DNA from 4 places in the Serratia sp. LTN-2 genome. Region 3 is predicted to be linked to each of the others. Evidence: predicted binding sites of a transcription regulator. Region 3 holds the regulator's gene; each other region holds the start of a gene.
What was found. Region 3 encodes CRP, which controls carbon source genes, mostly activating them, when cyclic AMP is high. Its sites were predicted from a motif close to ATGTGANNNNNNTCACAT; they were not measured.

Region 1: a site for CRP is predicted at 3,022-3,039, ahead of AC6BYQ_RS00215 (YjcB family protein). Genes of this name have one in related genera too.
Region 2: a site for CRP is predicted at 1,146-1,163, ahead of AC6BYQ_RS13890 (PTS mannitol transporter subunit IICBA). Genes of this name have one in related genera too.
Region 4: a site for CRP is predicted at 1,901-1,918, ahead of AC6BYQ_RS05375 (ABC-F family ATPase). Genes of this name have one in related genera too.

Annotation. Positions count from the first base shown of each region.
Region 1 is NZ_JCAXDO010000001.1:36,706-42,148, reverse strand. It holds gene AC6BYQ_RS00225 (penicillin-binding transpeptidase domain-containing protein) at 1-788, opposite strand, end outside; gene mrdA (penicillin-binding protein 2) at 896-2,821, opposite strand; gene AC6BYQ_RS00215 (YjcB family protein) at 3,117-3,398, shown strand; gene AC6BYQ_RS00210 (MarR family winged helix-turn-helix transcriptional regulator) at 3,424-3,873, opposite strand; gene AC6BYQ_RS00205 (multidrug efflux MFS transporter) at 4,127-5,326, shown strand.
Region 2 is NZ_JCAXDO010000006.1:81,981-87,423, forward strand. It holds gene AC6BYQ_RS13885 (DUF3053 domain-containing protein) at 148-867, shown strand; gene AC6BYQ_RS13890 (PTS mannitol transporter subunit IICBA) at 1,412-3,325, shown strand; gene AC6BYQ_RS13895 (mannitol-1-phosphate 5-dehydrogenase) at 3,384-4,529, shown strand; gene AC6BYQ_RS13900 (MltR family transcriptional regulator) at 4,624-5,175, shown strand; gene AC6BYQ_RS13905 (LysE family translocator) at 5,172-5,443, opposite strand, start outside.
Region 3 is NZ_JCAXDO010000010.1:193,976-199,418, reverse strand. It holds gene AC6BYQ_RS19040 (hydrolase) at 1-345, shown strand, start outside; gene AC6BYQ_RS19035 (YheU family protein) at 342-575, shown strand; gene AC6BYQ_RS19030 (phosphoribulokinase) at 727-1,596, shown strand; gene AC6BYQ_RS19025 (OsmC family protein) at 1,635-2,042, opposite strand; gene crp (cAMP-activated global transcriptional regulator CRP) at 2,425-3,057, shown strand; gene AC6BYQ_RS19015 (YccS/YhfK family putative transporter) at 3,107-5,185, shown strand; gene argD (bifunctional acetylornithine/succinyldiaminopimelate transaminase) at 5,226-5,443, opposite strand, start outside.
Region 4 is NZ_JCAXDO010000002.1:350,452-355,894, reverse strand. It holds gene cynR (transcriptional regulator CynR) at 1-381, shown strand, start outside; gene AC6BYQ_RS05385 (hypothetical protein) at 305-736, opposite strand; gene AC6BYQ_RS05380 (alpha/beta hydrolase family protein) at 828-1,739, shown strand; gene AC6BYQ_RS05375 (ABC-F family ATPase) at 1,944-3,536, shown strand; gene AC6BYQ_RS05370 (FidL-like protein) at 3,641-4,117, opposite strand; gene AC6BYQ_RS05365 (winged helix-turn-helix domain-containing protein) at 4,119-4,931, opposite strand.

The DNA of each region.
Region 1 (5,443 bases), on a different contig from region 3:
CCGGTGTCGATCTTGACCAGCACCGCACAGCCGGAGTCGGCCTGGTTAGCCACCACGCCGTCGCGGATCTGCGCATAGAGCACGTACTGGATAAATTTGTCGATGCTGAGCGTCACATTCGGCGGCGGCACCGGATCCACGCTTTTAAGCACGCCGATCACCGCACCGCTGCCGTCCTTCTGGTAGACCCGCAGGCCGTTTTTACCCTGCAGCAGCGGGTTGAAGCCCAGCTCGATGCCCTCCAGCCCCTGATTGTCCTGGCCAACGATGCCGATCAGCCCGGCGGCGTCCTGGCCCATCGGATAAAAGCGGCTGAAATCCTGCTCGGTGCTGACGCCGGTCAGGTGCAGCTTACTGATGTAGGCAGCGTTATCGTCCTCCACCTTGCGCGCCAGGTAAACGAAGCGCTTGCGCGCGTTGCTCTGGATCAGGTGCTGGATGTCCGCCAGCGGGATCTTCAGCACGTTGGCCATGCTCTGCCAGCGCTCGTTGCTAGTGTCGGTCTGGGTATCGAGAATGTGTTTCGGATCCAGCACGATGTCTTTGGACGACACGCTGACCGCCAGCGCCTCATCGTTGCGATCGGTGATCATGGCGCGGTTGGTCGGCACCACCTGGGTGCGGATCGAACGCTGGTCAGCCTGGTCCGCCAACTGCTGGTGTTCCAACAGCTGCAGATAGCCGACCCGGAACGCCAACAGAAAAAAACAGACCAGCATGCCGGCGCAAATCCAGCCGAAACGAACTGTGGAATAGGTTTTACCGCTCTTTTTGGTCGATGGCGCCACTGTTGTGTTAACCCTGCGTTTTTATTCGGTTTATGGTGTTATTTCAGTCTACATTGCCGGAAATGGTCAGGAGATTGCAGTTTGTAAGAAAGTAAAAACAAACCGCATCACCGTTGCACATCCGCACTGTCGTTTAACTGCGGTTTACTTTGCGCCGGGTCGCCGGACTGCGGCGCGTTGGCCGGGTCGAAAATGTGGTCGAGGATCGCGCGCGCGGTCGGCCCCGCCACCACGCCGTCGCCGCCGCCGTTTTCCAGGATCAGCGCCATTGCCACCCGCGGGTTTTTATACGGGGCGAACAACGTATAGAAGATGTGATCGCGCAGCCGCACCGGGATCATTTTGGCGTTGTAGGTTTGGTTTTGCTTCAGGCTGAACACCTGCGAGGTGCCGGATTTGGCGGCGATCTGGTAAGGCGCGGTATGGAACAGCTTGTAACCGGTGCCGTTCGGCAGGTTGGCCATGCCGTACATGCCGTTGCGCACGATGCCCCAGTAAGGCGAGTTGGGATCGCCAATCTGCGCCGCTTGCGCCGGCGGCAGGTAGCGCGTCACGCGGTTGCCCTGCTGCAGCGAATACAGCAGATGCGGCGTTTTCACCTGGCCGTTGTTGAGCAGCGTGGTCAGCGCTTTCACCATCTGGATCGGCGTCGCCACCCAATACCCCTGGCCGATGCCCACCGAGACCGTATCCCCCTGATACCAGCCCTTTTTGTGCACCTTCAGCTTCCAGTCGCGGCTCGGCAGCACGCCGCGGTACTCTTCGTTCAGATCGATACCGGTCGACTGGCCGTAACCGAACTGGCTCAGCCAGTGGTGAATGCGATCGATGCCCATCTCATAGGCCACCTGATAAAAGAAGGTGTCGGCGGACTCCTCGATCGCTTTGGTCACGTTGAGCATGCCGTGGCCGGTTTTCAGCCAGTCGCGGTAGCGGCGTTCGGTGCCGGGCAGCGTCCAGGTCGGCGCGCCGAAAAAGGTGGTGGTGGGTGTGATCACCCCGGCGAACAGCGCCGAAACGGCCATGTAGGGCTTCACCGTGGAAGCCGGCGGATACAACCCCTGGGTGACGCGGTTGATCAGCGGCAAATCCGGGTTGTGCAGCAGCGCTTTATAGGCCTGGTAGCCGATACCTTTGACGAAGGGGTTGGGATCGTAACTGGGGCTGGAGACCATCGCCAGGATACCGCCGTCGCGCGGGTCTTCCACCACCACCGCGGCGCGTTGCCCCTTCAGCACCGATTCGATGTACTGCTGCAGCGGCAGATCCAGCGTCAGATAGATGTTTTTGCCGGCCTGCGGCGGCTGCTCCTTCAGCAAGCGGATCACGCGCCCGTGGTTATCCACCTCCACCTCCTGATAACCTGTGGTGCCGTGCAGTTCGGACTCGTAATAGGCTTCGATGCCCTGTTTGCCGATATTGCGGTCGGCGGCGTAGTTCTCGCTCAGGCCGGCCTTGTCCAGGCGCTTGAGATCGCTGTCGTTGATCTTCGACACATAGCCCAGCACGTGCGCCAGCTGGGCGCCATAAGGATACTCACGCTGCTGATAGGTATCGATAGTCACCCCGTCGAAACGGTATTGGTTAACGGCGAAGCGCGCCACCTCGGTGTCGTTCAGCCCCGCCTTCAGCGTGACCGGTTTGTAGCGGCTGTTGTGGTGCATATCGTCGCGAAACGCACTGATGTCTTCCGGCGTCAGATCGACGACCGGCGTCAACGCCCGCAACAGCGCCGCCATGTCGGCGACTTTGCTGGGCGTGACTTCGATACGATACAGTGTCACGTTTCGCACCAGCGGAATGCCGTTGCGATCGAAGATCAGCCCGCGGCTGGGCGCGATCGGCAGCATCTTGATGTCATTTTGATTGGAGCGCGTCTGATAAAAGCCGTGCTGGCGAATTTGCAGCCGGTAGAGGTTGACGATCAGCGCGCCGAAACAGACGACGACCAGCGCCAGCGCCACGGCCGCCCGGCGGATGAACAGCCTCTCTTCCGCAGAGTGGTCGCGAATTTTTTCTTTTAACAGGGCCATGCGGTGCCGGTACCTTTTGCGTCACATTTCCCCGCAAAATCAGGGAACTGAAAAGCCGGCAAGCATAGCGTTATCGGGCGCGCCGCCCCATGAAAAGGTTGCTAATGAAATGGCATAACTGTTTCAGCATATTGGAATGTTACCGGCGGCGATTTTTTCACCGCGCTCCCCATTGAGCCGCCGTTCACCCCAATGCTACAATGTGACCCAAATCACATTATTCCCGTTATTCCCCTCCGCATCTCCCTGTCGGCGCCCTGCCGGATGCGGCTTTTGTTACATAGGATCGAGTTCGATGAGTACCATTGCCACCGGTTTAATCATGATGCGCTGGGAGTTGCTGAGCGCCGTGATGATGTTCTTCGCCAGCCAGTTAAACGTCGTTTGCCGTAAAACCAGCCGCAATGGCATGGCGTTCATGTTCAGCAGCCTGGGCCTGTTTACCGCCTGCTGGTTCGTGATGGGGCTGATGGGCACCCATCTCACGCTGGAAGCCTTCACCCAATTCTGGTCGTCGGCCTGGGATCGCTACGTAGACGTGGTCAGCACCATGCCGGTCGATTGGCCGATGCCATAACCTCGCCGCACGGGCGGCCCGGCGATTATTCCGCGTCCGTTGGCGGCGCCGCCGCCAGCCGCGCCATCAACGCCCCCGCTTCGATCAGCTGCGCCTGTTCTTGCTCCGTTAAACAGCTTTCCATCGCCGCCAGCAACCACGCCTCGCGCCGGGTGCGGCTTTGCTGCAGCAGGCCCAGCCCGGCAGGGGTCAAGCGCACCCGCACCCGGCGTTTGTCTTCGGCATCCGGCGTGCGCACCAGCAGCCCGTCGGCCTCCAGCTCCCGCAGTGCGGCCGCCAGGTTAGAGGAACGCATACGCTCCGACTCCGCCAGCAGCGACGGCGTCGCCTCGCCGCCATGGCGATCGATAGCTCCCAGCAGCATCAGCTGGGCCCAGGATTTTTCGTCGCTGCGCGACTCGCGCCGCAAACGGCGCACCAGCGACATTAACTGCGTGCGCAACAGCGTCACGTCTTCAGGATGATCTTTTTTCATTGGCATCAATCATAGCGTTCAGTTTATCCCTACCTTCACACCGCCGGATCGCGCGGTGCCCTTCCTGGCTACCGCGCCGCTCTGGCTTAATCTAGTTACCTATGATAATATAGCTATTAATATATAGCAAAAAAGACACTGCAGCCGGCAGAGTTACGTTTGCTCACGCATTTGCCCCTCGCCGACTAGTTCGCAGTGTTATTATTATTTTGCTTAATAAATCCCTCCTTATTCAACGTGGTACGATAAGCCGATGGAAGCGTGGAAAGTCAATCTGATCTCGGTCTGGCTCGGGTGTTTCTTCACCGGGCTAGCGATGAGCCAAATCCTCCCTTTTCTGCCGCTGTACGTCGAACAGCTCGGCGTCAGCGATCATCAATCCCTCAGCCTGTGGTCCGGGCTGGTGTTCAGCGGCACCTTTTTGGTCTCGGCGGTGGTGTCGCCGCTGTGGGGCAGCCTCGCCGACCGCAAAGGCCGCAAGCTGATGCTGCTGCGAGCCTCGCTGGGCATGGCGATCGTCATCGCCCTGCAGGGGCTGGCCACCAACGTCTGGCAGCTGTTCGCGCTGCGCGCCCTGATGGGGCTGACGTCCGGCTATATTCCCAACGCCATGGCGTTGGTCGCCTCGCAGGCGCCGCGCGATAAAAGCGGCTGGGCGCTGGGCACGCTCTCTACCGGGCAGATCTCCGGCGTGATCGCCGGGCCGCTGCTGGGCGGACTGATGGCCGACCATCTGGGGCTGCGGGTGGTGTTTTTCGTCACCGCCGGGCTGATGTTCGTCAGCTTCCTGGTGACGCTGTTCCTGATTAAGGAGAGGCGCATCACGGTGAAAAAAGCGGATCAGCTGAGCGGCAAGGCGGTATTCCGTTCGCTGCCTTATCCGACGCTGATCGTCACGCTGTTCGTTTGTACCCTGATGATCCAGCTGGCTAACTCGTCCATCAGCCCGATCCTGACGCTGTTCATCCGCGAGCTGTCGGGCGACGTCAGCAATATCGCCTTTGTCAGCGGCATGATCGCCGCCATGCCCGGCATTGCGGCGCTGATCTCGGCGCCACGCCTCGGGCGGCTCGGCGATCGCATCGGCACCGCGCGCATCCTGATCGCCGCGCTGCTGTTCACCACCGGCCTGTTCGCCGTGATGGCCTGGGTGAATACGCCGCTGCAGCTGGGCATTCTGCGCTTCCTGCTGGGGTTCGCCGATGGCGCGCTGATGCCGGCGGTGCAGGCGCTGCTGCTGAAGTATTCCTCCGATCAGGTGACCGGGCGCATCTTCGGCTATAACCAATCCTTTATGTACCTGGGCAACGTGGTCGGCCCGCTGCTGGGATCGGGCATTTCGGCGATGATGGGGTTCCGTTGGGTGTTCGCCGTCACGGCGGTATTGGTGCTTTGCAATGCGCTGCAGCTGCGGCATCAGTTCAAAAAAGTGGAGAATCAACGCGCGGGATAACGGGAAATGCGGGGAAACGCCTCAAGCAGTGGTGGGACAATGACGCCCATCAACCGTGCCACCACTGCCAAAGGCGGCCGTAGCCTACTCGACGCGGCGGTCATTTCCTATTTATGT
Region 2 (5,443 bases), on a different contig from region 3:
TACGCCGTTTTTAACCAGACAATGTTCACCGCAAGCGGAATCGCGTATCGGAACGCCGCCAGTTGATCTATTCTTATAGGCGCACGGAGTGCGGAAAAAGGGGCGGAGTCCAATGAAAAAGCAGGTTTATAACAGGAGTTATGTCACATGGCGGTAGGGATCCAGAGCAGAGTTTTCGCGCGTTGGTTGGCACCGGTATTGGCATTGTTGGTGGTCATGCAATTGACCGCCTGCGGCGATAAAGAGCCGGAACAGCGCAAAGCATTCATTGATTACTTACAGAATACCGTGATGCGCAGCGGGGCGAACATCCCCACGCTGAGCGAAGACCAGAAACAGAAGTTCGGCAACTATGCCGGCGATTACGCGATTTTGGTCGGTTTTTCCCAGCAGTTGTCCAAATCGGTCGGCGCCAGCCTGACGCCGGCGCTGGACCAGATTAACCAGATCCGCACCGCGCAGGACTACCTGAACAAACGCGACGCGCTGCAGCAGTCGGTCGGAGCATTGAACCTGCTGGGCCAGCAGATCCAGTCCGCCAAATCGCAGGCGGATACCGCCCGTGCGGCGCTGAAGCAGCCCGACGATCTGAAGGCGGTGTACAACCAGGCCTATGACAAGATCGTCACCGCGCCGGCCAACGCCCTGATGCCGGCGATCCCGACCACCGCCAGCTTCGTGCAGGATCTGGTGCAGGTTGGCGATTTCCTGCAGAGCCAGGGCAATCAGGTCAGCTTTAACAACAACGGCGTGCAGTTCCGCACCGCGCAACAGGTGGCGCAATACAACACCATGATGTCGAATCTGGTGGCTAAACAGCAGAACCTGGTGAACGCGCAGAAAACCATTCAAAGCGTGACGCAATAACGCCCCCGCGCACGAGAGACAGGCCGGCATTGCCGGCCTGTTTTATTTCCCCCCTCAGCGTTTCCAATAACTTGCTGGCTTATTGCGCAGGCTTCTGTACTACACTTCAATTAATCCATTCATTAAGCAATGTAGTTTTCTTTCACTCATCACTTCGCTAGTTCCCGGCGGGATGAGTGCTCACAGGGAAGATCAAACAGCGCGTTGTTATCGGGCGCGGCGGCCAAAAATAAATTGTGATGTTTGTCACAATTTAAAAACAAAACACCAAGTTAAAAATGTGATGCGTATCACTTTATTGCGGGTTTTAAGGCGATTTCTTTCTCACTGTGCTTTTTTTACACGCCATAATTGTGATCAGTATCACTATAAGTGGTGGTTTGTTGGGGTGTTGTATGTGATTTGTATCACAAAAAATTCGTGAAGTTCGCGTGACAAAAACAGCGTGATAGAGTCCGTTTCGCATACAGCGGCAACACGGCTGGATCGTCACAACAATAATCACGCGCTCTATTGTCAGCGCGTAACAATAGGGGTGTGTTTTATGTTTTCACCAGACATCAAGGTTAAAGTGCAAAACTTTGGCCGCTTCCTGAGCAACATGGTGATGCCCAACATCGGCGCCTTTATCGCCTGGGGGATTATCACCGCACTGTTCATTCCAACCGGCTGGCTGCCGAATGAAACCTTAGCCAAGCTGGTCGGCCCGATGATCACCTACCTGCTGCCGTTGCTGATCGGCTACACCGGCGGGCGACTGGTAGGCGGCGATCGCGGCGGCGTAGTCGGCGCCATCACCACCATGGGCGTCATCGTCGGCGCCGACATGCCGATGTTCCTCGGCGCGATGATCGCCGGCCCGCTGGGCGGCTGGGCTATCAAGCACTTCGACCGCTGGGTGGACGGCAAGATCAAAAGCGGCTTTGAAATGCTGGTGAACAACTTCTCCGCCGGCATCATCGGCATGTTGCTGGCGATCCTGGCCTTCCTGGGCATCGGGCCGCTGGTGGAGGTGCTCTCCAAACTGCTGGCGGCGGGTGTGCACGTGATGGTGACGAACAACCTGCTGCCGTTGGCGTCCATCTTCGTTGAACCGGCGAAAATCCTGTTCCTGAACAACGCCATCAACCACGGCATCTTCTCGCCGCTGGGCATTCAGCAGGCCACGGAAGCCGGCAAGTCGGTGTTCTTCCTGATTGAAGCCAACCCAGGCCCGGGCATGGGCGTGCTGATGGCCTACATGTTCTTCGGCCGCGGCAGCGCCAAGCAATCCGCCGGCGGTGCAGCGATCATTCACTTCCTGGGCGGCATCCACGAAATCTACTTCCCGTACGTGCTGATGAACCCACGTCTGCTGCTGGCGGTGATCCTGGGCGGCATGACCGGCGTCTTTACCCTGACGATGCTGAACGGTGGCCTGGTGTCTCCGGCTTCCCCTGGGTCGATTCTGGCGGTGCTGGCGATGACCCCGAAAGGCGCCTATTTCGCCAACATTGCAGCGGTGTTCGCAGCCTTTGCCGTCTCCTTCGTGGTGTCCGCTTTCCTGCTGAAAACCTCCAAGGTGAAAGAGGATGACGATCTGGAAGCCGCGACCCGTCGCGTGCAAGAGATGAAATCGCAGTCCAAGGGCGGCGCGGCCGCGCCGTCGGCGGTCGATGGCGATCTGAGCACCGTGCGCAAAATCATCGTCGCCTGCGATGCGGGCATGGGCTCCAGCGCCATGGGCGCCGGGGTGCTGCGCAAGAAAGTGGCCGACGCCGGGCTGAAGAACATCTCGGTGACCAACAGCGCCATCAACAGTCTGCCGGACGATGTGGACCTGGTGATCACCCACCGCGATCTGACAGAACGCGCGATGCGCCATGCGCCGCAGGCCCAGCACATTTCACTGACCAACTTCCTCGACAGCAAGCTGTATGGCGATCTGGTCGAGCGTTTGCTGGCGGTGAATACCGCTGCCGCAGCGGCCCCGCAGAGCGGCGCGCACGCGGCTGCAGAGGCCGGCGAACAGGGGCTGTTCAAGCTAAGCGAGAGCAACGTGTTCCTCAACCTGCAGGCCAGCGACAAAGAGCAGGCGATCCGTTTCGCCGGCGAGCAGCTGGTGAAGGGCGGCTACGTTGAGCCGGAATACGTGCCGGCGATGCTGGAGCGCGAAAAGCTCACGTCCACCTACCTGGGCGAGTCGATCGCCGTGCCGCACGGCACCATCGAGGCTAAAGACCGGGTGCTGCGTACCGGCGTGGTGTTCTGCCAATACCCGCAGGGCGTGCGCTTCGGCGATGAAGAGGACGAAGTGGCGCGCCTGGTGATCGGCATTGCCGCGCGCAACAACGAACATATCCAGGTGATCACCAGCCTGACCAACGCGCTGGATGACGAGAGCGTGATCGAGCGGCTGGCGAATACCACCAGCGTCCAGGAAGTGCTGGACCTGCTCGGCGGCAAAAAAGCCGGATAACAGAATCATTTTAAAGGGTGCAGCTTGCTGCACCCTTCGACATTAAGAAGGTAGAGTTATGAAAGCATTACATTTTGGCGCAGGGAACATCGGCCGCGGTTTTATCGGCAAGCTGCTGGCGGACGCGGGCGTTGAGCTGACCTTCGCCGACGTCAATCAAACGGTGCTGGATCTGCTGAACAGCCGTAAAAGCTACCAGGTGCACGTGGTGGGCGAGCAAGAGCGCGTAGAGAGCGTCAACAACGTCAGCGCCGTCAACAGCGGCAGCGAAGCCGCGGTAGCGCTGATCGCCGAGGCGGATCTGGTGACCACCGCCGTGGGCCCGCAAATTCTCGCCAAAATCGCCGGCACGATCGCCAAAGGGTTGGTGTTGCGCCATCAGCAGGGCAATGCGCAGCCGCTGAACATCATCGCCTGTGAGAACATGGTGCGCGGCACCAGCCAGCTGAAGCAGCACGTGTTTGCCGCGCTGCCGCAGGACGAGCAAGCATGGGTTGAGCAGCACGTCGGCTTCGTCGATTCGGCGGTCGACCGCATCGTGCCGCCGGCGGACAGCAGCGATCCGCTGGAAGTCACAGTGGAAACCTTTAGCGAATGGATCGTCGACCAGACGCAGTTTAAAGGCCAGCCTCCGGCGATCGCCGGCATGGAGCTGACCGATAACCTGATGGCTTTCGTCGAGCGCAAGCTGTTCACCCTCAACACCGGTCACGCCATCATCGCCTATCTCGGCCAGCTGGCTGGGTTGCAAACCATTCGCGACGCCATTCTTGACCCGGCGATCCGCCGCGTGGTGAAAGGGGCGATGGAAGAGAGCGGCGCGGTGCTGATCAAGCGCTATGGCTTTGACGCCGATAAGCACGCCGCCTACATCAATAAAATCCTCGGCCGCTTTGAAAACCCGTATCTGCATGACGACGTCGAGCGCGTAGGGCGCCAGCCGCTGCGCAAACTGAGCGCCGGCGATCGCCTGATCAAGCCGTTGCTGGGCACGCTGGAATATGGCCTGCCGCACGCCAACCTGATCCAGGGCATCGCCGCCGCCATGAGTTACCGCAGCGAACAGGATCCGCAGGCGCTGGAATTGGCGGAACTGCTGAGCACCCTGGGGCCGAAAGCCGCGCTGGCGCAAATTTCCGGCTTGCCGGCGGAAAGCGAGGTTGTAGAACAGGCCGTTGCTGTGTATAACGCCATGCACAAGTAGATCCGTGATGATGAACACCCGAGCGCAGCTTGCTGCGCTCCTGCAACCCGAGTTCGGCATCGACGGCCCTCCCCACGCCTTTCGAAAAGCGACGATGGAAGAAGCACAGGCATTTGAAAACCAGGTTCTGGAAAAGCTGAACGCGGGCAAAACGGTGCGCAGCTTCCTGATCGCGGCGGTAGAGCTGCTGGCGGAAGCGCTCAACGTGCTGGTGGTGCAGGTATTTCGCAAGGACGACTACGCGGTGAAATATGCCGTCGAACCGCTATTGTCCGGCAGCGGCCCGTTGGGGGAGCTGTCGGTGCGCCTGAAGCTGATGTACGGGCTGGGGGTGATTTCCCGCCACGAATATGAAGACGCCGAGCTGCTGATGGCGATGCGGGAAGAGCTGAACCATGACGGTTCGGAATACCGCTTCGTTGACGACGAAATCCTCGGACCGTTCGGCGAGCTGCACTGCGTGGCTGCGCTGCCGCCGGTGCCGACCTTCCTGCAGCCGGGTGAGGCGGATGAAGCGCTGATCGCCATGCAGCGCCAGCGCTATCAGCAGATGGTGCGCTCCACCATGGTGCTGTCCATTACCGATCTGATCGCCGGTATCGGCGCCAAACAACCCTCCCGGCTTTCTCCTCTCGGCCGCGGCTAAGCAAAGGCCGCGCGCCACTCGTCGAACAGCAACCACAGCGCGGTGGCGGCCATCAGGCCTGACATCGCGCCGTTGAACACCCGCAGTTTCCAGGTGACCCGCAGCGCGTTGCGCAACCGATCGCCCAGCACCGCCCACAGCAGCACGCAAGGCAAGTTCAGCAGCGCGAAACCGGCGATGACCGACAGCGTATGGACAAAGGTGGCGCCTTCGCGCGGGGTGAACAGGATCGCCACATTGATCACCATCAGCCAGGCCTTGGGATTGA
Region 3 (5,443 bases):
CTGTCACAGCTTAACGGCCTGCGGCGCATCCGCGAATTCGACGACGCCATCACCTCGCGCATTCACGGCTTCAGCGACGCTATCGACTATTATCGCCGCTGCAGCGCCCTGCCGCTGTTGCCGGCTGTCCAGACGCCGCTGCTGATCATCCATGCGAAGGACGATCCCTTCATGACCCATGAGGTGATCCCCGACGTCGCCGGCCTGCCGCGCAATATCGAATACCAGTTGACCGAGTACGGCGGCCACGTCGGCTTCGTCGGCGGCACGCTGAAAAAACCGCACATGTGGCTGGAGCATCGCATTCCGGCCTGGCTTTCCCCTTATCTGGACATCCCGACGTGATCATTCCCTGGCAAGAGCTGACAACCGATACCCTGAATAGCCTGATCGAATCCTTTGTACTGCGCGAAGGCACCGATTATGGCGAGCACGAGCGCTCGCTGGAGCAGAAGGTGGAGGACGTGCGCCGCCAGCTGAAAAACGGCGACGTGGTGCTGGTGTGGTCGGAACTGCACGAGAGCGTCAACATCATGCCGCGCGGCCAGTTCCGCGCCGGGCAGGAAGAAATTTAGTGGCGCTCGGTTCTATGACTGACGGAAAAAATCAGGTAACAATGGGGCATTGCAAACCAGCGCGCACCATTTTTTCCTGACATAGAGAGCGTCAACAAGAGCCACAATAATCCCCTGACGCCGGCGCATTCAACACGGAGTGACAACCACCATGTCTGCCAAACATCCCGTTATCGCGGTGACCGGTTCCAGCGGCGCCGGCACCACCACCACCAGCGTGGCGTTCCGCAAAATCTTCCAGCAGCTCAACATTCGCGCCGCCGAGCTGGAGGGCGACAGTTTCCACCGCTATACCCGGCCGGAGATGGACGCGGCGATCCGCAAGGCGCGCGATCTGGGCAGACACATCAGCTATTTCGGCCCCGAGGCCAACGACTTCGGCCTGCTGCAGCAAAGCTTTATCGACTACGGCAAGAACGGCACCGGCCGTTCGCGCAAGTACCTGCACACCTACGACGAAGCGGTGCCATACAATCAGGTGCCGGGCACCTTCACCCCGTGGGAGCCGCTGCCGGCGCCGACCGACGTGCTGTTCTACGAGGGGCTGCACGGCGGCGTGGTCACCGAGCACCATGACGTGGCCAAACATGTCGATCTGCTGGTCGGCGTGGTGCCGATCGTCAACCTGGAATGGATCCAGAAGCTGATCCGCGATACCGGCGAGCGCGGCCACTCCCGCGAAGCGGTAATGGATTCGGTGGTGCGTTCGATGGAAGACTACATCAACTACATCACGCCGCAGTTCTCGCGCACCCACATCAACTTCCAGCGCGTGCCGACGGTGGACACCTCCAACCCGTTCGCCGCCAAGGCCATTCCGTCACTGGATGAAAGCTTCGTGGTGATCCACTTCCGCGGGCTGGATCAGATAGACTTCCCCTATTTGCTGGCGATGCTGCAAGGATCGTTTATTTCGCACATCAATACGCTGGTGGTGCCGGGCGGCAAGATGGGGTTGGCGATGGAGCTGATCATGGCGCCGCTGGTGCAGCGGCTGCTGGAAGGCAAGAAGATCGAATAAGCGCATTGAGCGCGGCGGCTGGCCGCGCTCCGTCTCGATTACGCCGGCTGGCGGATCTCGAAGCTGTGGGTCACCGTAGCGGCTTTGTTGAGCATCAGCGCCACCGAGCAGTATTTCTCCGCCGACAGGTTCACCGCTCGCTCTACGATCTTGTCGGTCAGATCCTGACCGGTGACGATGAAGTGCAGGTTGATATGGGTGAACAGCCGCGGGGCTTCTTCGCGGCGCTCGGAGGTCAGCTTCACCTCGCAATCGCGCACGTCATTGCGCCCTTTTTGCAGGATGGACACCACGTCGATCGCGCTGCAGCCGCCTACCGACATCAGCACCATCTCCATCGGGCTGGGCGCTTTATCGCCGGCGTTGCCGTCCATCAGTACCTGATGGCCGGAGGCCGATTCACCCAAAAACGTTAACCCTTCCACCCATTTAACTCTTGCCTGCATTCTGGTCACTCCGGTTGATTTCTTAAAATCAGAGTACGCTTTCGCATAGAAACAGGCAACGTAACCTGATGCTAATCATGCTGAAGCGAGACAACACGAGACACCCGCCTTACTCTGTGCTACAAACAGAGCCGCAATAAATCTTTCCGGGACACTGCATTTCAGGGAAACGCCCAGAGAAAGGCTCCTTTACCGGTATGTTAACAGAATGTAGCTTGCAGCGCTTACGGCAAGTTAATATGCTAGAGCGACAGCGTATTTTTATGACACGCCTCAAAACTTGCCGGTAGCCCTCGCTCATAACAGCGGCTACAGGCGGGTTTTACAGGGAACTCTGACCCCTGTGACACAAGGCAGCGATAACAACAGAGGATAACAGCGAATGGTTCTCGGCAAACCGCAAACAGACCCTACTCTCGAATGGTTCCTGTCTCATTGCCATATCCACAAATATCCATCGAAGAGTACGCTGATTCACCAAGGTGAAAAGGCCGAAACGCTTTACTACATCGTGAAAGGCTCCGTCGCGGTGCTGATCAAGGATGAAGAAGGTAAAGAGATGATCTTGTCCTACCTCAACCAGGGGGATTTCATCGGCGAGCTCGGATTGTTCGAAGAGGGCCAGGAGCGCAGCGCCTGGGTTCGCGCGAAAACCGCCTGTGAAGTGGCCGAAATTTCCTACAAGAAATTCCGCCAGCTGATCCAGGTGAACCCGGACATCCTGATGCGTCTGTCCGCCCAAATGGCGAGCCGCCTGCAGGTCACTTCCGAAAAAGTGGGCAACCTCGCCTTCCTGGACGTTACCGGCCGCATCGCGCAAACCTTGCTGAATCTGGCGAAGCAACCCGACGCCATGACTCACCCGGACGGCATGCAGATCAAAATCACCCGTCAGGAAATCGGCCAGATCGTCGGCTGCTCGCGCGAAACCGTTGGCCGTATTCTGAAAATGCTGGAAGACCAAAATCTGATTTCCGCCCACGGCAAAACCATTGTCGTCTACGGCACCCGTTAATCCCTGAAAAAACGGCGCAATCTGCGCCGTTTTTTATCTGCTCGCTGCCATGTGGCGTCGTCTGATCTACCACCCGGAAGTCAATTACGCACTGCGACAAACGCTGGTGTTGTGCTTGCCGGTGCTGTTCGGCCTGCTGATCGGCCAACTGCAGCTCGGCCTGATGTTCTCTCTGGTGCCCGCCTGCTGCAATATCGCCGGTCTCGACACGCCGCATAAGCGCTTCTTTAAACGGCTGATCGTCGGCGGTGCGCTGTTCGCCCTCAGCAGCCTGCTGCTGCAACAGGCCCTGCTGTGGCATCTGCCGCTGCCGGCACTGATGCTGGGTCTGGCGCTGTTGCTCGGCGTCACTGGCGAAATCAGCCCGCTGCACGCCCGGCTGTTGCCGGCGGCGCTGGTGGCCGCCATCTTCGCTCTCAGCATGGCTGGCACGGTACCAATCTGGCAGGCGCCGCTGCTGTACGCGATCGGCACCGCCTGGTACGGCTTATTCACCTGGTTCTGGTTCAAACTGTGGAAAGAGCAGCCGATGCGCGAGACGTTGAGCCAGCTTTATCTGGAACTGGCGGACTACTTCGAAGCCAAGTATTCGCTGCTGACCCAACACACCGACCCGCAAACCGCGCTGCCGCCGCTGCTGGTGCGCCAGCAAAAGGTGATGGATCTGATCAGCCTTTTATACCAACAGCTCAATTTCCTGCCGCACGCCAACAACCTCGAACAAAAGCGCCTGCAGCGCGCCTTTCAGGTGGCGATGGATCTGCAGGAGCACATCACCGTCAGCCTGCATCTGCCGGAGGAGGTGCAAAAACTGGTGGAGCAGAGCCAGGCCGAAGCGATCATTCGCCGCAACGCTCAGGTGATCGCCGGCCGGCTGCGCGTGGTGGCGCACGATATTCTCTACCATCAACATTCGAAGCGCTTCTCCATGAGCCACGAACTGGCGGCGCTGGAAAAAATGGCGGCGCAGCATCCCGATAACCCGGTCGGCCAGTTTTGTTATTACCACTTCAGCCGCATCGCTCGCCTGCTGCGCACCCAGCATCCGCTGTACCGCCGCGACCTGATGCCCGGCCAGCACCGCCTGCCGTTTTGGCCGGCGCTGGCCAGCTACCTGTCGTTCAAATCCACCGCCCTGCGCAACGCCGCGCGGCTGGGGGTGACGCTGGCGGTCGGCAGCAGCCTGGGTGCGGTTTTCAACCTGCCGAAGCCTTACTGGATCCTGCTCACCATCATGCTGGTGAGTCAAAACGGCTATAACGCCACCCGGGTGCGTATTCAGCACCGTGCGCTGGGCACGATTGCCGGGCTATTGCTGGCGGCCGGGCTGTTGCAGCTGCAGCTGCCGGAAGGAGAAACGCTGAGCATCATGCTGGTGATCACGCTGCTGGCCTACCTGGTTTCGCGCAAGAATTACGGGCTGTCGGTGATTGGCTTTACGGTCACGGCGGTTTACACCCTGCAGCTGCTGGCGCTGAACGGCTCGCATTTTCTGGTGCCGCGTCTGATCGATACGCTGATAGGCTGCGTGCTGGCGTTCGGCGGCACCATTTGGCTGTGGCCGCAGTGGCAAAGCGGGCTGCTGCGCAAGAATGCCCATCAGGCACTGGAGAACGATCAGGCCGCGCTGCGACTGATGCTGAAGCAACCGGAACCGGACGCCACCGCATTGGCCTATACCCGCATGCAGGTCAACCAGGCGCACAACGCGCTGTTCACCTCGCTCAATCAGGCGATGCAGGAGCCGGGGTTCGCGTCGAACTATCTGGCGGACATGCGGCTGTGGGTCACGCACAGCCAGTTCATCGTCGAACACCTGAACGCCATGACCATTTTGGCGCGCGAGCACTACATGCTGACGCCGAAACTGGCGGAAGCCTATCTGCAAACCTGTGAAATTGCGCTGCAAAGCTGCCAGCAGCGGTTGGAATACGACGGCCCGAGCAGCGACAACAGCGGCATCATGCAGCCGCCAGATCTGCATCCGGACATGCCCGTCACCGAGATGGAACGTCATTTGCGGCGCATTTTGTCGCACCTGAGCGTGATGCATACCATTTCGTCGCTGGCCTGGCGCCAGCGCCCGCACCACGGCATCTGGCTCAAGCGCAAACTGCGCGATCAATAAGGGCGCGGCATGCCGCGCCCCGTTATTCGCCGCACGGGCTTCAGGCGTTGATCACGTCCTGCACCGCCAGCTCGAACAGCACCATGCCGGCTTCGATATCCTGCAGCTCCACCACCAGCGACGGCGCGAAACGAATCACGTTCGGCCCGGCGTTGAGGATCATCAGCCCACGCGCAGCGGCGGCGGTGAGGAAGTCACGCGCTCTGCCGTGATAATGCGGCGTCAGTTCGGCGCCAATCAGCAACCCCATACCGCGAA
Region 4 (5,443 bases), on a different contig from region 3:
CCGCTGGCCTTGCTGAGCGGTGACTTCGCCACGCGGCAGTTTATCGATCGCTATTGCACGCAGCTCGGTTTTCGGCCGCAGGTGGCGGTGGAGGCCAATGCGCTGGGCGCCATCCTTGAGATCGTGCGGCGCGGGCAGCTCGCCACGCTGCTGCCGGCCGCCATTGCGCGCGAGAACCGGCAGTTGAAAAAGGTGGTGCTGGCCAACGCCATGCCGGCCCGGCAGGCGGTGTTGCTGCAGCGCAAAGGCGCTTACCGCAGCGCCGCCGCGCAGGCGTTTATCGCCGTATTGCAGCAACAGGGCGTTACGCCAACGCACTCCAGCGCTGCGTCATCCCGAGCAGATGCACCAGCCCGAAACCGAGGCAAATCAGCGAGCTGACGACGATGAAGCGTCGGCTGCGGCCGGTATCGCGCAGGGCGAAGGGGCCGGCGACGCCGCGCAGCAGGTAGATAAAGGTGATGATAAACAGCGCGGGCCGCAGCAGCGGCAGCGGCGCGATCAGGCCCGCGCCAGATAGCGCATACAGCGCCCAAATAAACAGCACCAGCGCGATACCGGCGGTGACGACGGCCGGGAACTTTTTACCCGCTTCCGCCGCCTTAATGAAGCGATCGCCGGCGCCGCATAGCCGATAGCCGCGCGGCCCGGCGGCGATCACCCAAATATGCAGCAGGGCGGCGATGGCGCTCAGCGCAGCGCCGATCAACAGCGCGGTGTTATAGAGGTGTGGCATGGTAGGGCTTCCCTGTCAGCAGAGTGGTTGGCATGAAGCGTAGACCAGAAAAGACGAATTAACCGAACGCAACAGGGAAGAGGAGCACGTGATGAGAGTGGCGACAGGCATGCTGAGCGTATTGGCGCTGTGGAGCGGGCTGGCGATAGCGCAATCTGCGGCGCTGACGCTGCCGCGGGAAGACAAATCGAGCATTCGTTACTATCTGGATGCCGCCGTGCCTGGGGAGACGTCGCCGGCGCTGCTGGTGATCCTGCAAGGCTCGGATTGCAACAGCGTGCGGCATATTCGTCTGGTCGCGCCAATGCGGCAGGTGTTACCGGCCGCAGACCTGCTGACGGTGGAGAAATACGGCATCGACGACCGGTTGCCGTACAGCGAAGACGTGCCGCGGTGGGATTGTCCGGACGCTTTCGTGCAGCGCGACACGCCGCAGCAGCGGGTGAGCGATGTCACCCAGGTGCTGCAGACGGTGATTAAGCAAAACGGCTATCGACAGGTTGCGGTGCTGGGGGGCAGCGAAGGGGCGGTGATCGCCAATCTGGTGACGGCCTCCTCGGGCCGGATTGACGCCACCCTGGCGTTCAGCGGCGGCGGACGATGGTTCATCGACGACGTGCGCCACAGCGCCGCCGGCGCGCCGGCGGAAGAGAAAGCCGGGCTGAACGCATTTTTACAGCAGGTGCTGGCGGCGCCGCCGTTCCCACTGAACGCCAGCGATCATGGCTATGGCTGGTGGCATGGCATGCTGAGCATCGATCAGCTCGCCACCCTGCGCAGCATCAAGACGCCGGTGCTGATCGTTCAGGGCGAGCGGGATCGCGCCGTTTCGCCGGGGGCGGTCGGGAAAATGATCGCCGAGCTGCGGGCCGCAGGCAAAACGAATATCACCTACCGGAATTATTCGGCATTGGACCATGTGATGCGGCGCGAGAACGGCGACAGCGAGATGACGCGGGTGGTGGCGGATATGCGCGCGTGGCTGGAGCAGCAGCTGCGTTGAGCGGCCATGCCACTCACAAATATTCTTGCTAATCAGGCGGTGCGCTCGTTGGGGCGTTTCGCTTGGGTATTTTCCGCTAAACCGCCTGCGGGCGGATGTGCCCGCAACCGCTCAAAATGTCACCGAAACTTCCCGCGATCTCTGCACCCCGTTGTGGCATAATGCGCGCCAAATCACATTCCCTATGTATAAAGAGCGAGCGCTGTGTTAAGCACTAACAACATCACCATGCAGTTCGGCAGTAAGCCGCTGTTTGAAAACATCTCTGTCAAATTCGGCGGCGGCAACCGTTACGGCCTGATCGGCGCCAACGGCTGCGGCAAGTCCACCTTTATGAAAATCCTCGGCGGCGATCTGGCACCGAGCGGCGGCAACGTGTTCCTCGATCCGAACGAGCGCCTGGGTAAACTGCGTCAGGACCAGTTCGCCTTCGAGCAGTACAGCGTGCTGGACACCGTGATCATGGGCCACACCGAACTGTGGGCGGTGAAGGAAGAGCGCGACCGCATCTACGCCTTGGCGGAGATGAGCGAAGAAGACGGCTATAAAGTGGCCGATCTGGAAGTGGCCTACGGCGAAATGGACGGCTACAGCGCCGAAGCGCGTGCCGGCGAACTGCTGCTAGGCGTCGGCATCCCGGTGGAACAACACTACGGTCCGATGAGCGAAATCGCGCCAGGCTGGAAACTGCGCGTGCTGCTGGCGCAGGCGCTGTTCTCCGATCCGGAAATCCTGCTGCTCGACGAACCGACCAACAACCTGGACATCGACACCATTCGCTGGCTGGAAAACGTGCTCAACGAGCGCAACAGCACCATGATCATCATTTCGCACGACCGTCACTTCCTGAACATGGTCTGCACTCACATGGCGGATCTGGACTACGGCGAACTGCGCGTTTATCCGGGCAACTACGACGAATACATGACCGCCGCCACTCAGGCGCGTGAGCGTCTGCTGGCGGACAACGCCAAGAAGAAGGCGCAGATCAATGAGCTGCAATCGTTCGTCAGCCGCTTCAGCGCCAACGCCTCCAAATCCAAGCAGGCCACCTCACGTGCCCGCCAGATCGACAAGATCCAGCTGGAAGAGGTGAAAGCCTCCAGCCGTCAGAACCCGTTCATCCGTTTCGAGCAGGACAAGAAGCTGTTCCGTAACGCGCTGGAAGTGGAGGCGCTCACCAAGGGCTTCGATGAAGGTCCGCTGTTCAACAAGCTGAACCTGATGGTGGAAGTGGGGGAGAAGGTCGCGGTGCTGGGCGCCAACGGCATCGGTAAAACCACCCTGCTGAAAACGCTGGTGGGCGACGCGCAGCCGGACAGTGGCACCGTGAAGTGGTCGGAAAATGCCCGTATCGGTTACTACGCGCAGGATCACGAATACGAGTTCGACGACACCCTGAGCGTGTTCGACTGGATGAGCCAGTGGAAGCAGGAAAAAGACGACGAGCAGGCGGTGCGCAGCGTGCTGGGCCGTCTGCTGTTCAGCCAGGACGACATCAAGAAGAAAGTGAAGGTGTTGTCCGGTGGCGAGAAGGGCCGCATGCTGTTCGGCAAGCTGATGATGCAGCGCCCGAATATTCTGGTGATGGACGAACCGACCAACCACCTGGATATGGAATCCATCGAATCGCTGAACATGGCGCTGGAGATGTACGAAGGCACGCTGATCTTCGTCTCCCACGACCGTGAGTTCGTCAGCTCGCTGGCGACGCGCATTCTGGAAATCACCCCGAACAAGGTGATCGACTTTACCGGCAACTACGAAGACTATCTGCGCAGCCAGGGTATCGTGTAACCCTCACGGCAACGCATCAGGGCGGGAATTATCCCGCCCTTTTTTTATTCTGCAATTCTTCCCGTGCGGCAGAGCGAAGCTAAGCGGCAGCGGATTTGCCTGGCTTAACGCGATATGCAGACCATCAGCGGTTTGGTCAGCGTCCTGAGCAGAATGAGATGTTCATTCAGCCGTACGATCCCGGCATAGTATGTGATGCCGGCCGCAGCAGGCAGAACCGCCTGATTCCAGACCGCATTGGGAGCGTTGTCTCCCGACTTTATTTTTTCGCTGCTGATGGTGACTTTGCTGATCCCAGTGATTTCTGAGGGCAATGTCGTGTAGTAATCATCACGGTTAACCGTGAACGTTTCCCCCTTAAAGGTCAGGGTTCCTGTCGAAAATACCACGCCGTAGTCACTTTTAGGGAAGATGATGGTGCTGTTCACTTTGGTGCCAACGTCTTGATTGGCAAAGCGCGTGTTAGCGATGTATTGCGCATCGCAGTAAAAGGCGCGATCCTTTGATTCAAAGGAGGTTGGGGCGTTATTCCAGAAATAAATTGCCAACAGAATGAAAATTAAACTCATCACTTGCTTCATGTTAATCGCCATCCGTTGAGATATAATTTGTACAGGATCTGTAACCGGCACCGTTTCCTTTAATGCAGGCGCTGAGTAGCCTGACGTTGAGTGGGCGGCTGGAGGGCTGCGACTCGATATAGAAAATATCCGTTTTATCTTTCAGACAGTCGATTTTTTTGGCAATTATTTGAGTGATAATGTTATTGAAATTAATATTGCTGGCATCACCGATCTGGTAGATATGACATTTATTATAAACATCAATAAGTTTGGCGCCACCATTGTTACTCAATACATCATTGTAGAGAAAACTGCCGGCAGCCAATAAAGCCGAGAGTACCAGTAACACATTTTTCATGTTCAATCGCAACCGTGGGGGTTTCCACTTTACTGACTTGATCGAGACGGTGCCGATCTCCTCAACGTCGGCCGTTATGGGATGTTCTAAACCAGAGGCCTGTATATCCTCTGTTGGCATTTCAGCCATCAATACCTCATCCCGGTTCCAGGGAGCAATGTCCGCTTCAAGCTTAAATCCTATTCGGGGAATAGTGATGATGATCTCTGTTGTTACGCCTAAATTGGTGAAAGCTTTGCGAAGTTCACTAATATGATTGCTCAAAAGCGAATAGGAAGAGGTGAAACCGTACTCTTCCCATACTTTTTTTAACAGCAGATCGCGAGAAAGATGCTGTGTATTACTCATAATCAACGTGGTTAACAAACGTGTCGCCGGATTAGATAATTCAGTGAAAATTTCCGGTGTATCGCAAAGGCTTAATAGTTTGGTGTCGGTGCCGAATATCACCGCGTTGTTAATGATATATTCCATAGTGAAGCCCTGTAAGTAAGGTCAAAATTTATAACTAAGATGCGCATGAATTCTGAGATTCATTCTGCGTGAATTATTAGATTTTTATTTCAATGGAAAGTCAATCGTTAATTGTTATCCGGTTTGTGCATTTTTTGTTGGATTATGTGTTATGTTTTCAGTGAAAGAGTTTTATTGACTACATATGTCAATTCAAATGCCTTTGTTAGTTATTAAAACTATAAATATGTTTTTATTTGGTTAATCATTTTGCATTGGCGCACACGTGCGAAATATGAGTTCGTCAGCTGCGGATAGGGTCCTGCTGCCTTGGTTTGTGTGATGAATTAGATATCCTAGCATGATAATCGTAATCATTAACGCCAAGGTCGTCACGGCTATGCCGGGGATAAAGGCATTCATTCCCAGGTGTTGGTCAGGTGCCAGTGGGGGCGGAATGATGATAAATTCGCCATTGTTTTTCCGTGAGCTGTAAAGCACATCGAGCGACCCAACCACATTTTCTAACCCAT